2 linked regions of the Rubinisphaera margarita genome follow. The protein of the gene in region 1 binds, or shares a complex with, the protein of each later gene. Links are inferred from orthologs where the notes say so. Each region holds a gene or a part of one and is shown in the gene's direction. Other genes may lie near its edges.

Region 1 (10,917 bases):
TTGATGACGTCATAAAAAAACATCGACACGAACTGCAGAGCGTTCGTGTCGATGTTGAAGAGAACTTCGGCCAGTGGGCTCAGTGTGAATTACAGCTCCCGTAGGAGCTGGTGCGAGGTGCACTTTAGTGGACTCAACCTGAGAGGTGGTGTCAGTGTCAGGCGATGAGTCGGGTCTTCACTGGCCCGGCCGGAGTGCTTGGAGCAGTGTACTTTTTGGTGTGACCGTCCGGTCCGCGAAAGATGCAGCGTTTCAGGCGATTCAACGCTCATTCGCGGATAGACGGTAGAGCGATTCGCTCTAGTAGTTTTCCGGGGTCGGTCTGACATCGCAGGTCACATCGCAGCTGTCGTCGCACTGATCCCATTCGTCGTTGTAGGTGCTGCCAGCGATGCTTCCCTTGTGACCGGCGGTCCCGTTGTAGGCGAAGTTCTGATTGATGCTGCCGAAGGCGGCTCCGACGTCTTCGAGCTCCTGATTGACGTTGAAGGCGACTTCCGAAAGTCCAACGACCATTCCCAGGACACAGATGGTGGCGACCAGGACCAGTTCAGCCGAGATGATGAAGCCAGCTTCGTCGTTGTACAGAGCGTTGATGATGTTCGTCATTGTTGTGGTCTCCAGAAGGTGTTTATTCGAAGTGTGGTGGTTGTTTGGTGAAGGGAGATAAAGCAGGCAGTGTGCCAGTCCCGCCGCCGCTCGGACGAGAGCTGCGGAAATCCCCATCGCGTTGGGATTCTAAGTTCCTTCTGTAAAGCTATTTAGGACAAATCGAAAAACTGTAACGAATCGTTGACAGTCCGCTTACAGCCGGCTCAGGCGATGTTGTGCTTTATCCACACCCAGCATCCGCGCCGTTGTCGGCGCGATGTAACTCACCGTGTAGTAACGGCTTAAGTCCACGTTTTCGAAAAACAACGTGTTGCCGTCGCACCACACGGCGACCCCTGCCCTCGGGCACGCGAACCGAAGCCTGAAAAAATCTGGAAACATGTCCCGAGACGGTCGATGGGGCAGAGTCCCGTTCGACTGAGTTTGAGATGCGTGAAGCTCACGAGTGCCCCGAACTCTTTAGAAGGAATCTGTAATGCAATTGATCACTCCGTTTCTCTGGTACAACACCGAAGCTGAAGAAGCCGCCCGCTTCTACACCTCGATCTTTCCAGACTCGAAAATTCTGAGCACGTCCTACTACGGCAGCAACACGCACATGCCGGAGGGAACCGTGATGACGGTGAATTTCGAACTGGCCGGACAGAAATTCGTCGCGATGAACGGAGGGCCGAACTATCCGCTGACGCCGGCCATTTCGTTCATGGTCGAAGTCGATTCTCAGGAGGAACTCGATCGCTACTGGGATGCGTTGTCTGCCGGAGGGGAGCCGGTTCAGTGTGGCTGGCTGACGGATAAGTTCGGACTGTCGTGGCAGATCACTCCGCCGGAACTGCTGCAGATGATCGAAGATCCGGATTCCGCTCGAAAAGAACGGGCGATGGGAGCCATGATGCAGATGGTCAAACTCGACCTCAACAAGCTCCGCGAGGCTTACAACGCCTGAGATCGCGGCTGCCAGATGCGGTAGATCGGTTCTGCTTCCGGACGATGTGCCGGTTTTCCTGACTTGCTGGGAATCCGGCTTGTCGGAATCTATTCTTAGCAGGCAATTTTCTAAACAGAGCGGAGCAAGCTGAGATGAATTATCTGGTTATCCACGTCGATCTGGAACAGATCGAGCACTTCGACGGAGACGCCATCGTTGCGGATCTGGAGCAGACCGGCGTTGACGTCGAACTGGAAGAAGGGCCTCCCGATGAGGCTTACGTCGATATTTTCTGCACATCGCGGCGGAAACTTCTGCCCGTCTGGCAACATGTCCAGAAGCTGCTGGCTGCGAACGCCGCTCTCGCTGACGCGTCGATCGTCTGCTGCACCGGGGAAAATGGCTGGGACGACTACTATCTCCTCCATGGAGCCGGCGAAGACGAAACGGTTGATGTTCTGGAAGCTTAGTTCGACTCTTCGCGAGGCTCCGAAGCTTACGAAAGGCGTTTCAGTCGCGATCGGCTTCCCGAACGATGCATCTTGTCCAAGTCTTAACGATGACTTAGAATAAGTTGCCCCACGGTCTCGCCTTCCAGGACGTAGTCGTAGTGAGGCCGATGGACGAAAATCGCTTTTCAAGAGGAGCCGTCTGATGCGGAATTCCGCCAACTTTGCGTGGCTGATGTGTTTGTGCCTGTCGTTGTCCGTGGTTTGGGTGAAGGTGACTCACGCCGAGGAGGATGAGGCGGACACCTACGAACTGATGCGGCTGTTCGTGGATACGTTTGAGGAAATTGACGACAACTACGTCAAAGACATTGACCGTCGCGAGCTGATTGAGGCGGCTGTCCAGGGCATGCTGGCCAAACTGGACCCTTATTCCAACTACATCAGCCCCGATGACCTGGCCTCGTTCGAACAGGATGTGCAGCAGGAGTTCGGCGGCATCGGCATCCAGGTTCACTTCGACCCGGATCATCGGCAAATCGTGGTGATGACACCACTCCCCGGCACTCCCGCTTACAAAGCCGGAGTTCGCGCTGGCGATCGCATCATCAGCATCGAAGGCCAGAACGTTTCGGAGTTCGAGGTCGGCAAAGAACTCGCAACTGCGGTGAAACTGCTCAAAGGCCCTGCCGGTGCCAAGGTCACGATCACCGTGAAGCATGAACCGGAAGATCCCCTTCAGGGAGCTGCCGTCACCGAGACAGACACCGACGAAGTCTTCGAGGACGAGCCGGTGGAAGTGAAAAGCCTGATCGAAAAGCTTGAGATCGAGCGGGACGTGATCAAAGTCGCGACCGTCATGGGTGATCGTTACAACGCGGACGGCACCTGGGATTTCATGATCGATGACGACAAGAAGATCGGCTACATCCGTCTGTCTCATTTCAGCCGCAACAGTGCGAGCGAACTCCAGGCGGCCTTGAAGCAGCTGGAAAAAGAAGGCATGCAGGGGCTGATTCTGGATCTCCGCTGGAATCCGGGCGGACTGCTGACTTCCGCGACAGAGATCTCGGACCTGTTCGTTGAGTCCGGAAAGATCGTGAGCACCAAAGGCCGCAATACTCAGGAACGAACCTGGCGCGCCAAGAAGCGAGGCACGTTCAGCGGCTTTCCAATGGCCGTGATGATCAACCGGTTCTCGGCTTCGGCCAGCGAAATCGTAAGCGCCTGCCTGCAGGATCACGGCCGGGCCGTCATCATCGGCGAACGGTCCTGGGGCAAAGGGAGCGTGCAGAACATCATCGAACTCGAAGATGGCGACAGTGCCCTGAAACTGACCACCGCCAGCTATCACCGTCCGAGCGGCAAGAACATCCATCGCTTTCCCAAGGCCAAGCCGGAAGACGAATGGGGCGTGATGCCGGATGACGGATACAAGGTCGAGTTCACGACGAAAGAGATGATCGAGTACCGAAAGTATCGCAGCGAACGGGATGTGCTGAGCGAAAACGGACCGGAAGAAAGCGACTATGTCGATCAGCAGCTGAAGAAGGCTCTGGAGCACGTCCTTTCTGAACTCAATCCTGAGGATGAAGCACGGGAGGCCAAGGAAAAGCCGGAAGACGCCGTGGCTCCGGCTGATGGCAAGAAGGCCGCCTTCATTCCGCGATCGTTCTTTGTGGTGCCCGCGATCACGGTGCTCTAGAGCAGTTTACTTTTTGGTGTAACCGTTCGGTCCGCGAAAGATGCAGCGTTTCAGGCGATTCAACGCTCATTCGCGAACATACGGTAGAGCGGTTTCCAGGCGTAACCGGCAACGGGCCGAGCGATTTGCTCTGGAATCTGTGCATTGAAGTGACGGTCCATTGCCGGGCTTGCCCGCAGTGGACCTTTTTTATTGTCGAAGTGGAACCGAACTCGACTTATGGCCGAATTGCTGCTCTCTCTCGAATCGACATGCGACGAAACTGCTGCCGCCGTGATCCAACGAGACGGAACGGTCTTAAGTTCGATCGTTTCTTCTCAGACTGATCTCCATGAGCGTTACGGCGGCGTTGTGCCTGAAGTGGCCGCTCGCGCCCACCTCGAACGCATTCTGCCCGTCATCGATCGATCACTGCAACAGGCGGGCGTGCAGCTGAATCAGCTCTCCGCGGTTGCCGTCGCTACTCATCCGGGCCTGATTGGGTCATTGCTTGTGGGGGTGACCGCGGCCAAGACGCTGGCGATGACACTCGACGTTCCGTTGATCGCCATCGACCATGTCACCGCCCACATCTACGCCTGTCAGATGGTGTCCAGAGAGAAGATCTTTCCAGCGGTTGGCCTGGTGGTGAGTGGCGGCCACACGAACCTCTACGATTGCCGCGATGCCCTGACGGCGACTCTACTCGGGTCGACGATCGATGACGCCGCCGGGGAAGCCTTCGATAAAGTCGCGGCTATTCTTGAGCTGCCGTATCCGGGGGGGCCTTCGATTCAGAAGTGTGGCGAGCAGGGGAATGAAGATGCCTTTCCGTTCCCGCGTTCGTTCTACGATCAGTCACGACTCGCGTTCAGTTTCAGCGGATTGAAGACAGCCGTGCTCTACGAAGTTCGGGGCAAACCGGGGCACCAGAACGTCCCGCCGCCGATGACCGATCAGCGCCGAGCTGATATCGCGGCCTCCTTCGAGAAAGCGGTTGTTGAAGTCCTGGTCCGAAAGTGCGAACAGGCACTCGCGCAGACGGGGGCGAAAAATCTGTGCGTCGGAGGCGGAGTGGCAGCAAATCGACGGCTGAGAATTGCTCTGCAGAAAATGGCCGGGAAGCGTAGGATTAAGCTGGTCGTCGCTCCCATGGAGTACTGCACCGACAACGCGGCGATGGGGGCGATCGCCTGGGAGAAGTACGAACGCGGACTGTTTGCCCCACTTAATATCGATCCGACTCCCGGGCTTGTTCGCGCTCCGATGTGAAGCCGCCCGCAGGCCGCTCCGTCGCGGATTGCTTTCACCCAGGCAAAATGAAGAAAAGCCGCGACGGGAATCCCATCGCGGCTCTTTAGATTCTCTGTGCGCGCTGGCAGCTTACGAATTCATTGCCATTTCAGCAGGGGCGTTTCCTTCAATCACATCTGCCAGGCGGCGAACTTCTTCGAGTTCTTCGCGGCGGGCTTTGATGGTTTCCGCAGTCGGATCTTCGCGGCGGAGACGGATGGAGCTGGCAATATAACGAAGGCCTTCGAGCAGGAGTTCCTGTTGACGGCCGGTGATTTCCACAGTCATGCGATCATTCGTGGACATGATTCAAAATCCTTATTTGAAACGCGGCTGCAGAACTTCCTGTTTCAGTGGCCGACTTTGTAAACGTTCCCGTCGTCTGGCAGGTCAGCCCGACCTGTCTGTGTGACGATTACTGGATGTTATGGTAGCAACTGTCAGACCAAACTCAATCGATTACAGTTCTGGCTGCGGGCAAACTCTCGGAAAGGGGAGAACTGAGAACGGTTACGCCCCGGCGGAGTGGTCGGAACGTGTCAGTATTGACCCACGTCTTTATTATCGAACTTCCCGGCGTCCAAATTTGCTTTCGCTGTCCGGGAGCTTACGACGGCTACAGACGGTCTTTTGCGAAATTATGCAAATCCGTTTCAATCGTTACGCAAACCTTACAACGGCCAGTGGTCTTCGTCCGGCCCGGGCGCCCGTCAACTCAACAGGCGACGCTGAAAGACCCGGCAGGCGGATCGTTCAATTTGAGCCGTTGTTCTCATGTGTGTCGTGTGCACGCCAGTTGCCGTTGCGGAACGATTCGGCCATGGCTTTGGGAACATTCGCCTCAGCCAGGACGACGCGAGCCCGGTTTTCCTGGGTGAGGGCGACCATCTCGGCTTCGGTAGCGACGGCACGAGCCCGCTTTTCTTCCGCCCGGGCACGGGCCACACGCATGTCTGCTTCGGCCTGATCGCCCTGCAGTCGAGCCCCCACGTTGTCTCCCACATCGATATCGGCGATGTCGATCGAAACGATCTCGTAAGCGGTTTGCGAATCGAGACTCTTGTTAAGCACGGCTTTCGCGATCAGCATCGGATTGGCGAGCACATCTTTGTGGCTTTCGCTCGAGCCAATGGCCGAGACGATTCCCTCACCAACGCGGGCAATAATTGTATCTTCTGTGGCTCCACCAATCAGCTGAGCCAGGTTCGTCCGAACAGTCACGCGGGCACGGGCTTTGAGTTGAATGCCATCCTTCGCCACCCCGTCCAGCGTATTCCGGGAATGACGACGGGGATCCGGGCAGTCGATGACTTTGGGGTCGACGCTCGTTCGCACAGCGTCCACGACATCGCGGCCCGCCAAATCGATCGCCGAAGCCGTGTCCCAGTCGAGATCGATGCTTGCTCGCTGAGCGGCGATCATCGCCTGAACGACGCGGCGAATGTTTCCGCCGGCCAGATAGTGAGCTTCAAATGCAGCCGTTGGAATCTTCGGCAAACCGGCCTGCACGGCCATCACGCGGGCATCGATGATACTCGTCGGGTTCACCTTACGCAGCGACATCAGCACGAGGCGAATCGGATTGACGTGGGCTCCGGTTACGAAACCACGCAGCCAGAGATGGAAGTACTTCGTGAAGAGTACGAACAGCACGATACCCATGATGACCGCGAGAACGATCGCGGCGAAGATGATTAACTCTTGTGGGATCATGGTGGTTGTCTTTCTCAGGTGCGGCAGAGTTTTATGAACCCCGGGAGGGCAATGGTTCGCCTTCGATTGAGTTTACTTCGCCAAACTTCCTCCATGCAAGCATTGCTGCGGCAGGTTCGCCGTTCCGAGCCGGAACAGTTGGCAAACGAGCCCGCCCCGGCTCGGAATCCCTCGAATGCCCCCTGCCGCAGGGACTGTCTGAAGTTGGCTATTGAGAAAGTCGTCTTACTTCCGGTATAAAGGGAGATAGATCGGCCCGGACTGATGCGTCCCGGCCGCAGCTTCCGGTGCGTTTCCGCTCCGTGACTCTCCGCTCTTCCGAGGTCGCTGCATGAAGATTGTATTCGCAACAACGCGAACTCGTAGTGTCCGATCGCTGCGACTTTTTCCGAGCTTACTCGTAATCGCGTTCTGTTTTCTATGCGCGGCGTCTCCCGTGCTCAGCGGACCGGTCGACTTTGAGAAGCACGTCCAGCCGATTCTCCGGCAGCATTGCTTCCGCTGTCATGGCGAATCTCACGACAAAGGCGGTCTGCGGCTGTCTCGACGCGAAGCGGCACTCGGTTCCGCGGATTCCGGCGAATCGATTATCACGCCCGGGAAGCCCGACGAGAGCCTGTTAATTCACCGAATCGCGGATCCTGATTACGGCGATGTGATGCCGCTCGATGGAGAACCGCTGTCGACCGAGCAGATCGCAGTGCTCCGGCAATGGATTACCGAGGGATCGAACTGGCCCGATTCCGCCGCTGTCAGTCGACACTGGGCGTACGAACCGATCGCTCGTCCGGAGCTGCCCGAAGTTCAAGAACAACCGTGGATCCGCACTCCGGTGGATCACTTCATCCTCTCGCGTCTCGATGAAGAAAAACTGAAGCCGGCTCCTGATCAGGATCGCGCCGGCTGGCTGCGGCGAGTTTCGCTCGCTCTGATCGGCTTGCCGCCGACTCCGGAAGACGTCGCCGAGTTCGTGAGTGATGATTCCGTCGACGCCGAACGAAAAGTTGTCGACCGCCTGCTGGCATCACCCCGGTTCGGAGAGAAGTGGGCCGTGGGCTGGCTCGATCTGGCTCGCTACGCGGACTCCAACGGCTTTCAGGCCGATCAACTCCGCGACAGCTGGGCCTACCGAGACTGGGTGATTGAGGCCTTCAATCAGAACAAGCCGTTTGACGAATTCGTGATCGAACAACTCGCCGGTGATCTGCTTCCGGACGCCACCGCGGATCAGCGGATCGCAACCGGTTTTCATCGGACGGTCACCTGCAATGTGGAAGCGGGAGTGCATCCTGAAGAGAACCGCATCAATCAAGTGTTCGACCGGGTTAACACAACCGGCACGGTCTTCATGGGGACTTCGATGGAATGCGCCCAGTGTCACGATCACAAGTACGATCCGTTTACACAGACCGACTACTATCAGCTGTTTGCCTACTTTAATAACACCCCGCTTGAAGTGAAGCAGACGGCTGGGGTCACGTTCGACTTTTACGGCCCGTCGATGGAACTTCCGATGGAGCCTGAAGAAGCGGATCGTCGTTCCGAGTTAAAAGCCGAACTCGCCAAGTTGCAGGAACAGCGAGACCAGCGACTGCAGGAGGCTGAGACTGAGTATGAACAATGGCTGGCCGACTTGCGGGATGACGCCGGGGAAGCCGACTGGCAGCCGCTCACTGTCGTTGAGTTTAACACGACCGGCGGCGAAACCTGGGAAGCTCTCGACGATCAGTCGATTCTGGTCACCGGCAAGGTCCCCGACAAAACCACCTACACCGCCATCGTGCAGTCGGAGTTGAAGAAACTCACGGCGCTCCGCATCGAAGCGCTGACGCATCCTGAGATTCCGGGACACGGGCCGGGGCGTGGCGATCCGGTTCGCAGCAATTTCATTCTGAGTGAGTTCGTGGTCACGAAAATCGGAAGCGACCGCGATCAGAAGATCGAACTGACGGCAGCCGCCGCTGATTACTCGCAGCCACGCTGGGAAGTTCCCAAGGCAATCGACGGCGATCCGTCGACCGGATGGGCCATCGGTCAGGAGTTTCAGAAGCCGCACTGGGCCCGCTTCCAGCTGCTCAAGCCAACAACCTTCGCCAATGACGACCGACTGCGGATCGAGATGGTGCAGAACTACGGGCGCGGGCGAACGATTGGCCGTTTCCGCCTTTCGGCCTTTGCGGGCGATCCACTTCTGCTCGATGTTCCAGAAGAACTTCAGCAGCTGGCCGCGAAAGAGAAGCGGTCCAGGGCGGAGGAGAATAAACTCCGCGACCACTTCAATGAAGCGGACCCTCAGCTGACCCGGCTTGATCGCAAGATGAAGGCGGTTGAGAAACAGCTCAATGCGCTGGCCCCGCCGACAACTCTGGTGATGGTCGAAATGGAGGAGCCGCGAAAGACCTGCGTGCTGAATCGCGGCGATTACCTCTCGCCCGGTCAGGAGGTTTCTCCGGCTGTTCCCGCGTTGTTTCAGGGCAGTGCAGGGGAGTACCCGGAGAATCGACTCGGATTCGCCCAGTGGCTGGTCAGCGATGAGAATCCACTTCTTGCCCGGGTAACCGTCAACCGCTGGTGGGCCGAGCTGTTCGGTCACGGTCTGGTGGCGACGACGGAAGACTTTGGGACTCAGGGAGAGCCGCCGACGCATCCGGAACTGCTCGACTGGCTCGCCAGCGAACTTCGTGAAAACGAGTGGTCGATGAAACATGTACTGAGGCAGATCGTTCTTTCCTCCACTTTCCGGCAGTCGTCGCGATTCACACCGGAGCTGCTGGAAGGTGATCCGAAGAATGAACTCTACGCACGTGGACCGCGCTTTCGCCTGACGGCTGAGATCGTTCGCGACAATGCGCTGGCCATCAGCGGGCTGTTGTCTGAAGAGATGTCCGGTCCGCCGGTCATGCCCTACCAGCCCGATGGGATCTGGCGTTCGATTGGTCGGAACCAGCCGAAATGGGTGACCGCCAAAGACGAGGATCGCTTCCGTCGTGGCGTGTATATCGTCTGGAAGCGGGATGCGCCCTACACCTCGCTCGTCAGCTTCGATGCTCCCGATCGAACCGCGTGTGTTCCACAGCGGCCCCGGACGAACACTCCGCTCCAGGCCCTGACGCTGCTCAATGATCCGGCGTATGCCGAAATGGCGCTCGGGTTGACCCTGCGGATGCTGGAGGAATCTGTCGATGAAACCGATCACAGCCGAATTGATCGCGGCTTTCAAATCGCCGTCGCTCGGGACGCCCGACCCAAAGAAGTCGAAGTTCTTTATGGTCTGCTGCAGTCGGAACGGCAGCGTGTCCAGGACGACCCGAAGCTGGTCGAACAACGGACCGGTCTGAAACTACCGGGTTTTCCGGAGAGAAACGTCGATCAGAAAGAAGCGGCCGCATGGTTCGCGGTCGCGAACGTGCTGTTGAATCTCGACGAAACAGTCACTCAGGAATAGCAGAACAACCCGTCCAACGTTCGATTCTGCTCTCGATCGTCGAAGTGGATGTCTCTTCCAGAGATCAGGAGCAGGCGGACAACAGTTGTGTCATCGTGATCGTGATCGATCAGGACAATTCGCCCGAAGCGGGCAGGAGTAACGCAGATGCATCCTTCTCAGATAAAGTCGCAGCAGGATCTCACGCGACGGTACTTCCTCCAGAAGTCCGGCTATGGCATCGGCTCCTGCGCGCTGGCTTCGCTGTTCCTTCAGGATGCGGCAGCGAAATCGAGAGAGAACCCACTGTCTCCGCAAACCACGGATTTTCCAGCTCGGGCGAAGAATGTGATTTACATTCACCTGGTTGGAGCACCCTCGCATCTCGATCTGTTTGATTACAAGCCGGAGTTACAGAAACGAACAGGCGAGCTTTGTCCGAATGAGTTCTTCGAAGGGAAGAAGCTGGCGTTCATCCGAGAGCAGCCGACGCTTCTGGGAACACCGGACGATCCGAGTTTCAAGTTCAACAGCTGTGGAGAATCGGGACTTGAGATGTCGAGTCTCCTGCCCCATCTCCAGACCGTCGCCGATGACATCACAGTGATCAAGACCGTCACCACCGATCAGTTTAATCATGCCCCGGCTCAGTTATTTCTTCTCACCGGGTTTGGTCAGTTCGGTCGACCAAGTCTCGGCTCCTGGGTCACTTACGGACTCGGCTCTGAGAACCAGAACCTTCCCGGTTTCGTCGTGCTGATTACCGGCCAGGTGCTCGGAGCCGGCAGTAGTGCCTGGGGCAGCGGATTTATCC
Region 2 (10,822 bases), on another replicon or contig:
TTACTGCACTGAACTCCTGTCGCTGACCGGGAAGATCGGCGCACTTTATGTTGAGAACTTCCCGGATGCACAGGCCGTCGGGGCAGTGAACGAATTGGAATCACTCACAACGGGACTGTCGCGGAAAATCTGGCAGAAGATTATGGTGCTCAACAGCGACCACGAATTCCGCCAGGAGAACGAGCCGCAGACTCGTCCGGCGGTTCCTCCCCGGAAATAGTCGCTCAAGAGCTTTTCCTCGCCGCCTCAGACGATTGATCCTGATGACCTGGTACTGCCTGAAGAACGGAACTGTCTACGATCCCGCCAACAACTGTAATGGCGAAGTGCGGGATGTGTGGATTCACAAGGGCCGCATCGTCGTCGCTCCGGAGACTCGACCCGAGGAACTCGTCGAGCACGATCTGCAGGGTGATATTGTCATGCCGGGTGGCGTCGACATGCACTGTCACATCGCCGGCTCGAAGGTCAATCATGCCCGGAAATTTCTGGCCGGGATGCGTGGCGGTTCCCGAATGAGAACGCCGAACGGCAGATCTGCTCCCGTCGTTCCCAGCTGTATCGCCACCGGGCAGCTCTTCGCGGCCATGGGATACACCACCGCCGTTGACGCGGCCATCCCCGGTTTATCGTCCCGCCTGGCTCATCACGAGTTCGCTCAGACACCTTACATCGACAAAGCGTTTCTGACGCTCTTCGGCAACAACCACTACGTTCTCGATCACCTCCGGGAGGGACAGCATGACGCGGTTCGTTCCTATGTCGGCTGGATGCTCTCCTCGGTGCATGCACAAGGGGTGAAGATCGTCAACCCCGGTGGAGTGGAAAACTGGAAGCAGATCAGTCGGAAGTCGCTGCACGAACTCGATGAGGCGGTCGGTGAGTTTGGCGTCTCCCCCAGACAGATCGTTCAGGGGCTGGCGCGAGCGGTCGATGAACTCGGCGTTCCGCATCCGGTCCACATTCACTGCAACAATCTCGGCTATCCCGGCAACTGGGAAACAACACTGAAAACGATGCAGGCTCTCGAAGGGCATCGAGGGCACTTCGCCCATATTCAGTTCCACAGTTACGGCGGAGATGCCGATGATCCTGCGTCGTTCTCATCGGCTGTGGAGCAACTGGTCGACTACGTCGCCGCTCATCCGGAGATCACGGTCGATGTCGGCCATATCCTGCCGGGGGAGGCGATGACGATTACGGGCGACGCCCCGTTCGCGGAACGGCTGGCTCGACTGACGGGCAGCCGCTGGTTCACGGCTGACACCGAGCAGGAAGCGAGCTGCGGAATTATTCCGGGCCGATTCAAACCGTACCGAAATCTGGTCCATGCCACGCAATGGGCGATCGGCCTGGAGTGGTATCTGCGGATGCCGGATCCCTGGCGGATCGCAATGAGTAGTGATCACCCCAATGGCGGAGCCTTTGTGAAGTATCCCGAAGTGATTCATCTGCTCATGGATCGCAGTTTTCGGGAAGAGATGATCGGCCGCATGCCCGAACAGCTGGCTGACCGTTCGCCGTTGCGTGATCTCGAGCGCGAATACAGCCTTTCGGAGATCGCCATTATTACCCGGGCAGCGCCGGCGAAGATGCTGGGGCTCACCGATAAAGGGCATCTCGGGTCAGGAGCCGCCGCGGATGTCACAATCTATCGACCGCAGTCGAATCTGACCGAAATGTTTCAGCGGCCTCGGCTCGTGTTCAAAGAGGGAAGCATTGTCTCGAGGGAAGGCGAACTGGCCACGCCCGGAACCGGAAGCCTGCTGACACCCGAGTTGACCTACGACGACGAATTTGGGCGGCAGCGGAAGGACTGGTTCAACGAGAACTATTCGATCCGGTACGGTAACTACGCCATCGACCGCGAAGAGTCACCCTGCTTTCCGACCGATTGAACAGACGGGTTCAGCTGGAGCGGGTGATCTCCACTCTCTCCCTGGTTGAGTTCCGGACTGGATCGGGCGAGTTGTCCGATTTTCCACGGGACAACTCGCTTCGAGTTTTGAGAGCGATTCACTCCAGAGGAAATTTAAAATGCGACTGCAGGAAGCAAGAAAATGCTCTATCCCCAGGCGTCGGCGTCGGGGTCCTCTTCCTGGTCCATCTCATCCTCGGCAACTGTCTCGTCGACCACGGACCAGTCGAACTGATCGTCTCCGCCGGGCACGTCGAGATAAGAGCCGCAATGTTCGCATTCCTGAACGGTTCCCTGGAGCTGTCCCGGGTAAACATTGGTCTTCTCGCAGTCCTCGCATTCGACAATGACCTCGGCAGGTTGAAGGTCGACCACCTGCGCCTGTTCCAGAATCTCGCTGCTGTGGCGGGTGAGCAATTGACGGGCATCCTGCAACTGGGACGCGTCTTTCACCAGTACTTCGAGGTGGTTGGTCGATTGCGACGTTGAGAATGGGGTCAGTCCCACGCCGTCTGATTCGGGCATGTGATGCACGACCTCGACCGCGATCCCTTTTTCCTGGAGGAATTTGGCGATCAGCTCCACAGCTCGCTCTTCATCGGACACAAAAATCGCTCGAGTTTCTTCCGCCATCCGGTGGGCCTTTCATCGGAGATCAGGGACAAGTCGTAAAGTATTGTGGGTAAACCGCTTCAGAAGTTCCAGCCAGGTCGACCGCGTGTATTCAGACTGCCAGACAGTGGCGAATCAGTGCGATCTCGCACCAGGCTGATGGATGATCATCCATTCGGAGCAAAAATGCGAGAGCAATTCCGTCGGTTTTCTCTGCGAGAGAAGGTATTTAAGTCTCGATGGATAAGGAGGTTACGAGATTCCCGGCTGCGGGGGCTGCGTCTCGAACTGTGGAAAAAGAATGCCGTTGATCAGGCGGCACGACGTTTGCGTAATTGGACACTCACTGAACCGAATTCAGACCGTCGGCAAGAAAGAGTGAGGTGGAGATGATGACGCAATACTTTCTGGCGAGCATGATCCTGGCGCTTGGCATGCTGTGTATGGCCGGTTGTGAGGCACGCGTCGACACGACCGACGATTCCAGTCGAATCGAACTCGAAGGTCCCAAGGTGGAACGAGGCGATGAAGATATCGACCTCGATCCCACGACCGACGACGATATCGACATCGATACTCCGATTGAAGGTGACAAATGAGCGACACAAATTCGCAGTGTGAAGCTGTTCTGGATTCGCTGACTGAGCTTTGTTGTGCCTCCCTGCAGGGAGATTACAGCGAACTCGAAGAGCGAAGCGACAAGCTTTTGAAGTCACTGGTCATGAGCGGGTTTGCCCGAACGTCCGAGAAAACTTTGCAGACCGAACTTCAGGAGCGAGTTCTGGATTGCTGTGAGGACAATGTGCTGCATCGCGGCAGCGAACTCTCAGGAATCACAAAACGGCTTCAGCACAAATACGACGAGATCGTTCGCTGGGGAACGAACTTCCCACACGAAGAAGGAATGGAACCGGCCAAGCCGGCCAATATCAGTTCCGCGACGAACGATTGATTACTTCCGAATACTGAATGAGGCGTGAGCGATACGTTTTGATCCGCCTTATGAAGAAACCCCGGCCCGCAGTTGTTTGCGAGCCGGGGCTTTTTTATAGAGACACGGCCTCGATTATGCGACCGTTTCTTCCCGTTTCGGTTGAGTCATCAGCGACACGACGATGAGTGTCAGGAAGCCGAGCGGAATCGTAACGATCCCCGGTTGACTGAACGGTACCAGCGCGTTTTCGGCACTCATTCCATAGACCTGCGTAAACGTGTCAGCCGAAAGTAGAATCCACGCCAGAGAACTGGTCATACCGACGAGCAACGCCGTAATGATCCCTTCCTTGGTCGTGCCTTTCCAGAACAACAGCATCACGAGCGACGGCAAGTTCGCGGACGCAGCGACGCTGAATGCCCAGCCGACCAGATAGCTCACGTTCATTTTTTCGAAGACGATACCCAGTACGATCGCGATGATGCCCACGCCCACCGACGAGAACTTCGCCAGCCGGACCTGCTCTTTATCGTTGAGCTTGTGTGCCGACAGGCGGCCGACTAGGTCGTGAGTCACTGCTCCCGCAGAAGCGAGAATCAGGCCGCTGACGGTACCGAGAACCGTGGTGAAGGCAATGGCTGAGATTGCGGCAAACAGCCATTCCGCCATACTGCGGGCCAGCAGAGGGGCGGCCATATTGCTGTTGGTCACGTCCAGAGCCCCGCTCGTCATCGCTCCCAGTCCGATATAGAGCGATAGAATGTAGAAGAATCCGATCGCTGAGATGCCGACGATGGTACTCTTCCGAGCTGCAGTCTCATCTTTGACCGTGTAGTAGCGAATCAGAATATGCGGCAGCGACGCGGTTCCGCAGAATAAAGCCAGCATCAGCGAAAGAAAGTTCAGTTTGTCGATCAGGCGGTCGCTTCGAATGCCCTGAAAACCGGGGTATTCGCCCGGTCGCAGAACCTGACTGCCGGGAGTCGGCTTCTGATAAAAGACCGTCGTCTTCGTATCTTCCTCGAAGACGATCTCCTTCGGCCAGCGAATGACCGTACTCTCCTGGAGCGTGCTGAAGAATCCCAGCGGACCCACCGGACCAGTTTCTTCCTGGTCGCCAGGAAGGTCCGAAAGATAGCCGGTCGGATGCAGAACGGCTTCGCCTTCGCCTTTGCCCTTCGGCAGCCCGTTGATCAGAATTTGTCCCGCTTCGGTCTCGGCGACGGACTGAGCTTCCGTCAGCCGAACCTGACCATCTTCGGCCGCAACTTCATGCCAGACTGTGACCACGCCATCCTGCTCGAGCTGAACGAAGTCTGTGTCCTGCCAGGCTTTCGAGGAATCGACAACGGTCCAGGTCTGGCCGTCGGTTTCGACAATCTCACCGGCTGCCAGCTGACCGGGGCTGTATGGCCCGAGGGTACGGAACTTGTGTCCGTCCTGCCCACCGTCGTCGACTGCGAAGCCTCGCGCCAGCAGCATGATGGTCATCAACGCGGAGAAGAAGACCAGCAGCGAGCCTTTCAGAAACTGCACCCAGGTGGTCGAAACCATCCCGGCCGTTACGACAATCAGCATCACTGTGGCACCGACGATCACGACGCCCACCCAGTGATCGAAACCGAGCAGAGGAGTCACCAGGGCACCGGCGCCGACCATCTGAGGGATCAGATAGAAAATACTGACCACCAGAGTGCTGATTCCAGCCGCGATCTGAATGCCGGGGGAATCGAATTGGGAGTTGAGAGCATCGGCGAAGGTGAACTTCCCGAGTCGCTTCATCGGCTCGGCCACGATAAACAACGCGACAATCCAGCCAGCCAGATAGCCGATGGAATAGAGAAACCCATCGTAGCCATAGAAGGCGATCATCCCGCAGATACCGAGGAACGATGCGGCTGACAGGTAGTCGCCGGCAAAGGCGACTCCGTTCACAAACCAGGGAATCTGACCGTGAGCGGCGAAGTAGCCCTGAGAGGATTTCGCCTGCCGTCCCAGCCAGAAGCTGAGTCCCAGGGTGATCCCGACAAACGCAAAGAAGACGATAGTCGCAAGAGCAGAGGGTTCGTAAATCACTGCTGACCCCCTTTCGTGCGGTTGGGATCCTCTTCGTTCGGGCGACAGAGTGCTCCGTACAGGAACGCAAGAAAGATTGCCGCCGCAATCAGCAGAAAACCATACCAGATGGCAAGATTTACACCGGCCAGAGGAGTCTTGTCCATCAGGGCGGGGGCGAACACATTGATCAGCATGAAGCCGGAGTACAGCACGAGGTACACCGCGAAGAGAATCATCGCAATGCGACCATTCGGGGAATCGAACATGAAGTCCTCTTGGTCTGAAGTCTGGAGGGGTCGGGACTCATCACGGAATGTTGATAAGAGTTTCACAGCATAGCGACGGCACTTTCCGGGCGAAACTCAGAATGTTACAAATCGGGCGACCAGACGAATCGAGTAAAGAATTGCCTCGAAGTGGTGGTGCTCCCTCCGCCGCAACTCTTTGCCAAGGTCACGCTGCCCTTTAAAACGCGACGAGGTCCGACGATGAATGACGACAATCCCGAACGTTCGATCCAGGTGGTCTGTCACAGCGAGGCGGAAACCGCTCGCCTCGCCGCGCAGATTGCACTGAAAGCCGAACCCGGGCTCATCATCCGCCTCGACGGAGAACTCGGAGCGGGGAAAACCTGCTTCGTACGGAACTTCGCGGAAGCTCTCGGCGTCGACAGTCAGGGGGTCAACAGCCCGACATACGTGATCGTTCAGCACTATCTCGGCGACTATCTGCTGCACCATTTCGATCTCTATCGCGTGGTCGATGAAGACGAGCTCTATGAGATGGGAGCGGATGAGTTGCTCGAAGGGAAGGGGATCAGTCTCGTCGAGTGGGCGAGTCGATTTGCAGAGTTTCTCCCCAGAGACGGGCTTTCGATTTCGATTGATGTCACCGGCCCGACGGAACGAGTCTATAATCTTTCCGCTGAGGGCGCGGTCGCCCGGTCGATCGTCGCCGAGATCGCCGAACTCCATTCCTGAATGATCCGATCGCCCTTGAGGTCTCGATTTTCTGTTCTGCGGAACTGGGGATCTGTACCGTCCACGGCAGTGTGAATCGGTGGTAAGACCACTGGTTGCAGTAAGTTTGGACTTGACAGACTGGAGAACCTGAGGTGAAATATCTAATTGGTCAATGTCTGCTGATGCATCGCAGATCTAACGGTTCGGAGGGGTCCGAATCGTGGAAGATGGATCAGCTTGACGCGACCAAACATTCCTAACCGGTGGAACGGACCAATCGTCGGTTAAGAATTCAAACCTTGGCTGGGAGTTCACGGAAGCCCTCTCACTTTCCCCCCCGACTCGGATGTCTTCCAGGACGTTCGAGCCACCCTGAATCAGTTGGTCGCTGTTGGTTTGGCTGCGCAGCATGCAACGCCTTTCTTTCCAGTGATTAACGCTCCATCTGCAGTCCTCTGACCTGATTGGGACCATACAGACAGGTCTGTGCGATTGCGACCGTTACGGCTGCTGGCTGAGTCGGTAGCCTTCAACACGAAACAGGCGGAACTCCGATCCGTCAGGAAACACACAGACGTTTCGCAGAGGTATGCAGACGCATGCCGCTAGGGTCAGGCTGGACAATGAATTCGCAACACGTGTGCCCCGTAGTCATTACGGGCATCGGCGTCGTTTCACCGATTGGGATCGGGAAAGAGGCCTTCTGGCGGAGTCTGAAAGACGCCCGCTCGGGAATTGGCTTTCTGAAGTCCGTCCCTTCCTCGCGTCTCCCCTCCAAAGTGGGAGCCGAGATCCACGATTTCGATCCGGTTCAGCACATCTACAACCGAAAATTCCTCAAGGTGATGAGCCGCGACGTCCAGCTGGGTGTCGCCGCCGCGAGCATGAGTTTTCGTGATGCCGGGCTGTCCCGCGGACAGGTCGATCCCGACCGACTCGGCGTGGTCTTCGGTTCGGGCCACATTTCCTCGACGCCTGAGGAACTCGTGGCAGCCGCCCGTGTCGATGGCGGAGGAAGTCAGAAAGATCAGTTCGATCGTTGGGGTTCGGAGCGAATGGGGAAGATTCCGCCGCTCTGGCTGCTGCGTCAGCTCCCCAACATGCCGGCCTGTCACGTCGCCATCGAACACGACGCCCGCGGGCACAACAATACCATTACGAGCCGCGAATCCTCGGCTCTGCTCGCTTTCGCCGAAGCGATGGGCACGATTCAGCGTGGAGCAGCCGACTGCATGATCGTGGGCGCCAGCAGCTCGGCGACCGATCCGTTCGATGTGGCGCGCTTCAATTCCTTCGAGAGCCTGACCCGTCGCGAAGACGATCCGGAACGGGCCTGTCGTCCGTTCGACCGCGATCGTGACGGCAGCGTGGTCGGAGAAGGTTCGGCCGTGTTCGTTCTCGAAAGCTACGAGCACGCCGTCCGCCGCGGGGCCAATATCTACGCTGAAATCATGGCTGTCGGCTCCGGCTGCGACGGCCGCAGTTCCGATCCGAAGAATCATGGAGCAGGGCTGGTCGCTTCGATCCGTTCGGTGATGCGACGGACCGGGATCGATACCGCTGAGGTTGGTCACATCAACGCTCACGGCAAGAGCACGCAGCGGGACGATCTCGTTGAAGCCCGGTCCTACCATCGGGCTCTGGGCGACAATGTGTCCCGCGTTCCAGTCATGGCGTTGGGAAGCTATTTCGGCCAGTTCGATGCCGGGACAGGGGCTGTTGAGCTCGCTGGTTCAATCCTGGCCCTGCACCATCGCGAACTGCCAGTCACTCTGAACTACGAAACGCCGGACCCGGGCTGTCGGCTGAATGTGATTCGTGACCAGACGATTCCGCTGCACAACTCGATCGCCATGAGTGTAAATCGCACGTCAATGGGCCAAAGCACGGCCTGTCTGCTTCGCGCCGTTTAGTCGATTCGTTACCCTGTCGCCTTGCAGGCTGCTTCTCGCGGGGCGCTCACTCGTTGCAGGGTCTCCGCGACTACGTCTTCGCGGAAGGATTCAAGTAAGTGTGTGGTATTGTCGGAGCGATTGCGCTCGACGGTCATCCAGAGTTCCCTCCTCAAGCTCTCTCCCAGATGTGTCAGGCCATCCGGCATCGTGGCCCGGATGACGAGCATCATTACCAGGAGGCGGGCGTTGCTCTGGGAGCCCGACGGCTCGCAATTATCGATGTGGCCCATGGGCGTCAGCCGATTGGTAACGAAGATGGCCAGATTCAGGTCGCCTTCAACGGGGAACTGTACGATTACCCTCGGCTTCGCGAGGAATTGCAGGCCCGTGGTCATCGCTTTCAGACCCATTGCGACACCGAAGTGTGGGCGCATCTCTACGAGGAACATGGCGACGACGTCTTTCTGAAGGCGCGCGGTCAGTTCGCGACCAGCATCTGGGACCGCAACAAGAGACGACTGCTGCTCGGACGAGATCGAGCTGGTATTTCCCCGCTGTATTACACAATCGTCGGGAAGTGGTTGCTCTGGTCTTCGGAAGTTCGCGGACTGCTCGCCAGCGGAATGGTTGAAGCCAAACCTGATCGCAAGGGGCTCGACTACTTCTTCAACTTTTTCTGCATGCCCAATCAGCGAACCTGTTTCGAGGGCATTCACATGCTCCCGCCGGGACACCAGCTGACCGTGCAGGACGGTCGTGTGAATGTCCGTTGCTATTGGGACCTCGATTTCCCGGATGCCGGTGAGGAACGCCGATTTGTTAATTCTGATGTCGCGGTTCAGGAATTCGAACAGCTGCTGACCAGGTCGGTTGAGCGGCGGCTCTTCAGTGAAGTTCCGGTCTGCTGCTACATCAGTGGAGGCCTCGATTCCACGAGTGTTCTCGGACTGGTTTCACGAACACGCGAGAAGCCGATTCAGGCGTTCTCGCTTTCGCTGCAGGATTCCGGTCCAGTCGACGAGCGTCTTCAGGCTGAAGAGTCGGCCAGGGTGCTTAATTGTCCGATCGATGTCCTTTCCATCTCTCAACATGAGATCGCCCAGGCGTTTCCCGAGCAGATTGTGGCGACCGAAGGGCCGGTGTTTGATACCTCGACAGCCTGTCTGATGCTGCTTGCCAAACGGGTGCACGAACGCGGGTTCAAAGTTGCATTGACGGGGGAAGGAGCTGACGAATTGCTCGCCGGCTATATCTGGTTTCGACTGGCTCAAAAGTACCGCATGCCCGGCGATCCGGTTGCCCGGCTGTTTCGCCGCATCCTGCCGCGGGTCGTTGGGGGTGGTCGACGACATCAGGCTCCGCTGAAAGCCTTCTACGGAACACGGATTGCCCAGCAGACCTCCTACGAACTGATCGGCCAGGCCCGAGAAGTCCTGTATTCCGAGCAGATGTGGCGGGATGTCGAGGATTACTCGCCGTACGAAGACGTCCCCGGTGCGTGCGAGGACCGGATTCAACGCTGGTCGACCTTGAATCAATCGCTCTACGCGGGGTTCAAGATCATGCTGCCCGGTCTGCTGCTCGCCGGAAAGAGCGACCGGATCACGATGAACAGTTCTATCGAGGGACGCTATCCGTTCCTCGACGAAGACGTTGTCGATTTCTGTGCGCAGCTGCCAATCGATATGAAGCTTCGCGGTAAGGAGAACAAGTGGCTGTTGCGGCAGGTCGCCGCCCGTACGCTGCCGGCACAGATTGCCGGGCGGCCCAAGACGATGTTCCGTGCTCATCTCACGAATAACTTCCTGCGGCCCGGAGCACCTTCCTGGGTTCAACAGTTGTTGAGTCCTGAAGCTCTTCAGAAAGCCGGGTATTTCGATCCTGCGGGAGTTGCTCGAGCGTTGCAGGTCCTGAAGAAGCAAAAGTCCCGATCGCTGGGGCGGTATGCTCTGGATATGGGAATGATCGGTGTCATTTCCACGCAGCTCTGGCACCATCTGTATATTGATCCGACTATGGCCGACCTTCCGGACTGGAAGGGCATCGGAAACTGACTTTGATTTTCACCTTCGGCACGATGAGGGACAACGATGGAATTTCTGACACTGCAGAATGGCGATAAGCTCCCGAAGGTTGGTTACGGATTCTGGAAAGTCGATCCGGATCGAACGGCCGGCCTTGTTCAGGAGGCGGTGCAACGAGGCTACCGGCATCTCGACTGTGCCTGCGACTACGGCAACGAAGAGCAGGTCGGGCAGGGTATTCAGTCGACTCTCAAGGCCGGTGACTGCAGCCGCGACGACCTGTGGGTCACCTCCAAGCTCTGGAACACGTATCATGCTCCCGAGCATGTCGAAGCCGCCTGCCGGAAGTCGCTGAGCGATCTGCAGCTCGATTACCTCGACCTGTATCTGATTCACTTTCCGATCTCGCAGAAGTTCGT

Evidence for each region.
Region 2: the proteins of tsaD (region 1) and tsaE are in contact, whole or in part, in a crystal structure (PDB 6N9A), measured with the Thermotoga maritima proteins. The link is inferred for Rubinisphaera margarita from one-to-one orthologs. Residues at the interface, in WP_004082750.1 of Thermotoga maritima: Cys10, Asp11, Arg49, His50, Leu82, Gly84, Gly135, Gly136, Glu154, Thr155, Leu156, Asp157, Asp158, Ser159, Glu162, Asp165, Lys166, Arg169, Leu170, Tyr175, Lys213, Thr214, Leu217, Tyr218, Gln221, Arg222, Asn324; in WP_004082108.1 of Thermotoga maritima: Leu37, Gly38, Lys46, Lys57, Val59, Lys60, Ser61, Thr63, Phe64, Thr65, Leu66, Met67, Val69, Pro71, Tyr82, Arg83, Leu84, Asp86, Asp88, Phe89, Asp93, Ile128, Asp130, Glu131, Arg134.

Annotation. Positions count from the first base shown.
Region 1 is NZ_JAKFGB010000003.1:159,654-170,570, forward strand. What follows is about bases 3,140-5,929. They hold tsaD (tRNA (adenosine(37)-N6)-threonylcarbamoyltransferase complex transferase subunit TsaD), read left to right. Parts: upstream 3,140-3,913; coding sequence 3,914-4,945; downstream 4,946-5,929. Other genes in these bases: L1A08_RS00635 (S41 family peptidase), read left to right, coding at 3,140-3,694; L1A08_RS00645 (hypothetical protein), read right to left, coding at 5,057-5,272; floA (flotillin-like protein FloA), read right to left, coding at 5,720-5,929. In the rest of the region: L1A08_RS00615 (6-pyruvoyl trahydropterin synthase family protein), read left to right, coding at 1-104; L1A08_RS00620 (branched-chain amino acid aminotransferase), read right to left, coding at 301-609; L1A08_RS00625 (VOC family protein), read left to right, coding at 1,088-1,558; L1A08_RS00630 (hypothetical protein), read left to right, coding at 1,693-2,010; more of L1A08_RS00635, read left to right, coding at 2,195-3,139; more of floA, read right to left, coding at 5,930-6,679; L1A08_RS00655 (DUF1553 domain-containing protein), read left to right, coding at 7,116-10,124; L1A08_RS00660 (DUF1501 domain-containing protein), read left to right, coding at 10,272-10,917.
Region 2 is NZ_JAKFGB010000012.1:197,357-208,178, forward strand. The notes cover bases 5,062-7,756. They hold tsaE (tRNA (adenosine(37)-N6)-threonylcarbamoyltransferase complex ATPase subunit type 1 TsaE), read left to right. Parts: upstream 5,062-6,010; coding sequence 6,011-6,502; downstream 6,503-7,756. Other genes in these bases: L1A08_RS09380 (sodium/solute symporter), read right to left, coding at 5,062-5,540; L1A08_RS09385 (DUF485 domain-containing protein), read right to left, coding at 5,537-5,788; L1A08_RS09395 (beta-ketoacyl-[acyl-carrier-protein] synthase family protein), read left to right, coding at 7,108-7,756. Also shown: L1A08_RS09355 (hypothetical protein), read left to right, coding at 1-220; L1A08_RS09360 (formylmethanofuran dehydrogenase subunit A), read left to right, coding at 264-1,898; L1A08_RS09365 (hypothetical protein), read right to left, coding at 2,066-2,551; L1A08_RS09370 (hypothetical protein), read left to right, coding at 2,920-3,129; L1A08_RS09375 (hypothetical protein), read left to right, coding at 3,126-3,482; more of L1A08_RS09380, read right to left, coding at 3,597-5,061; more of L1A08_RS09395, read left to right, coding at 7,757-8,397; asnB (asparagine synthase (glutamine-hydrolyzing)), read left to right, coding at 8,496-10,433; L1A08_RS09405 (aldo/keto reductase), read left to right, coding at 10,470-10,822. UniProt on the Escherichia coli protein: Required for the formation of a threonylcarbamoyl group on adenosine at position 37 (t(6)A37) in tRNAs that read codons beginning with adenine.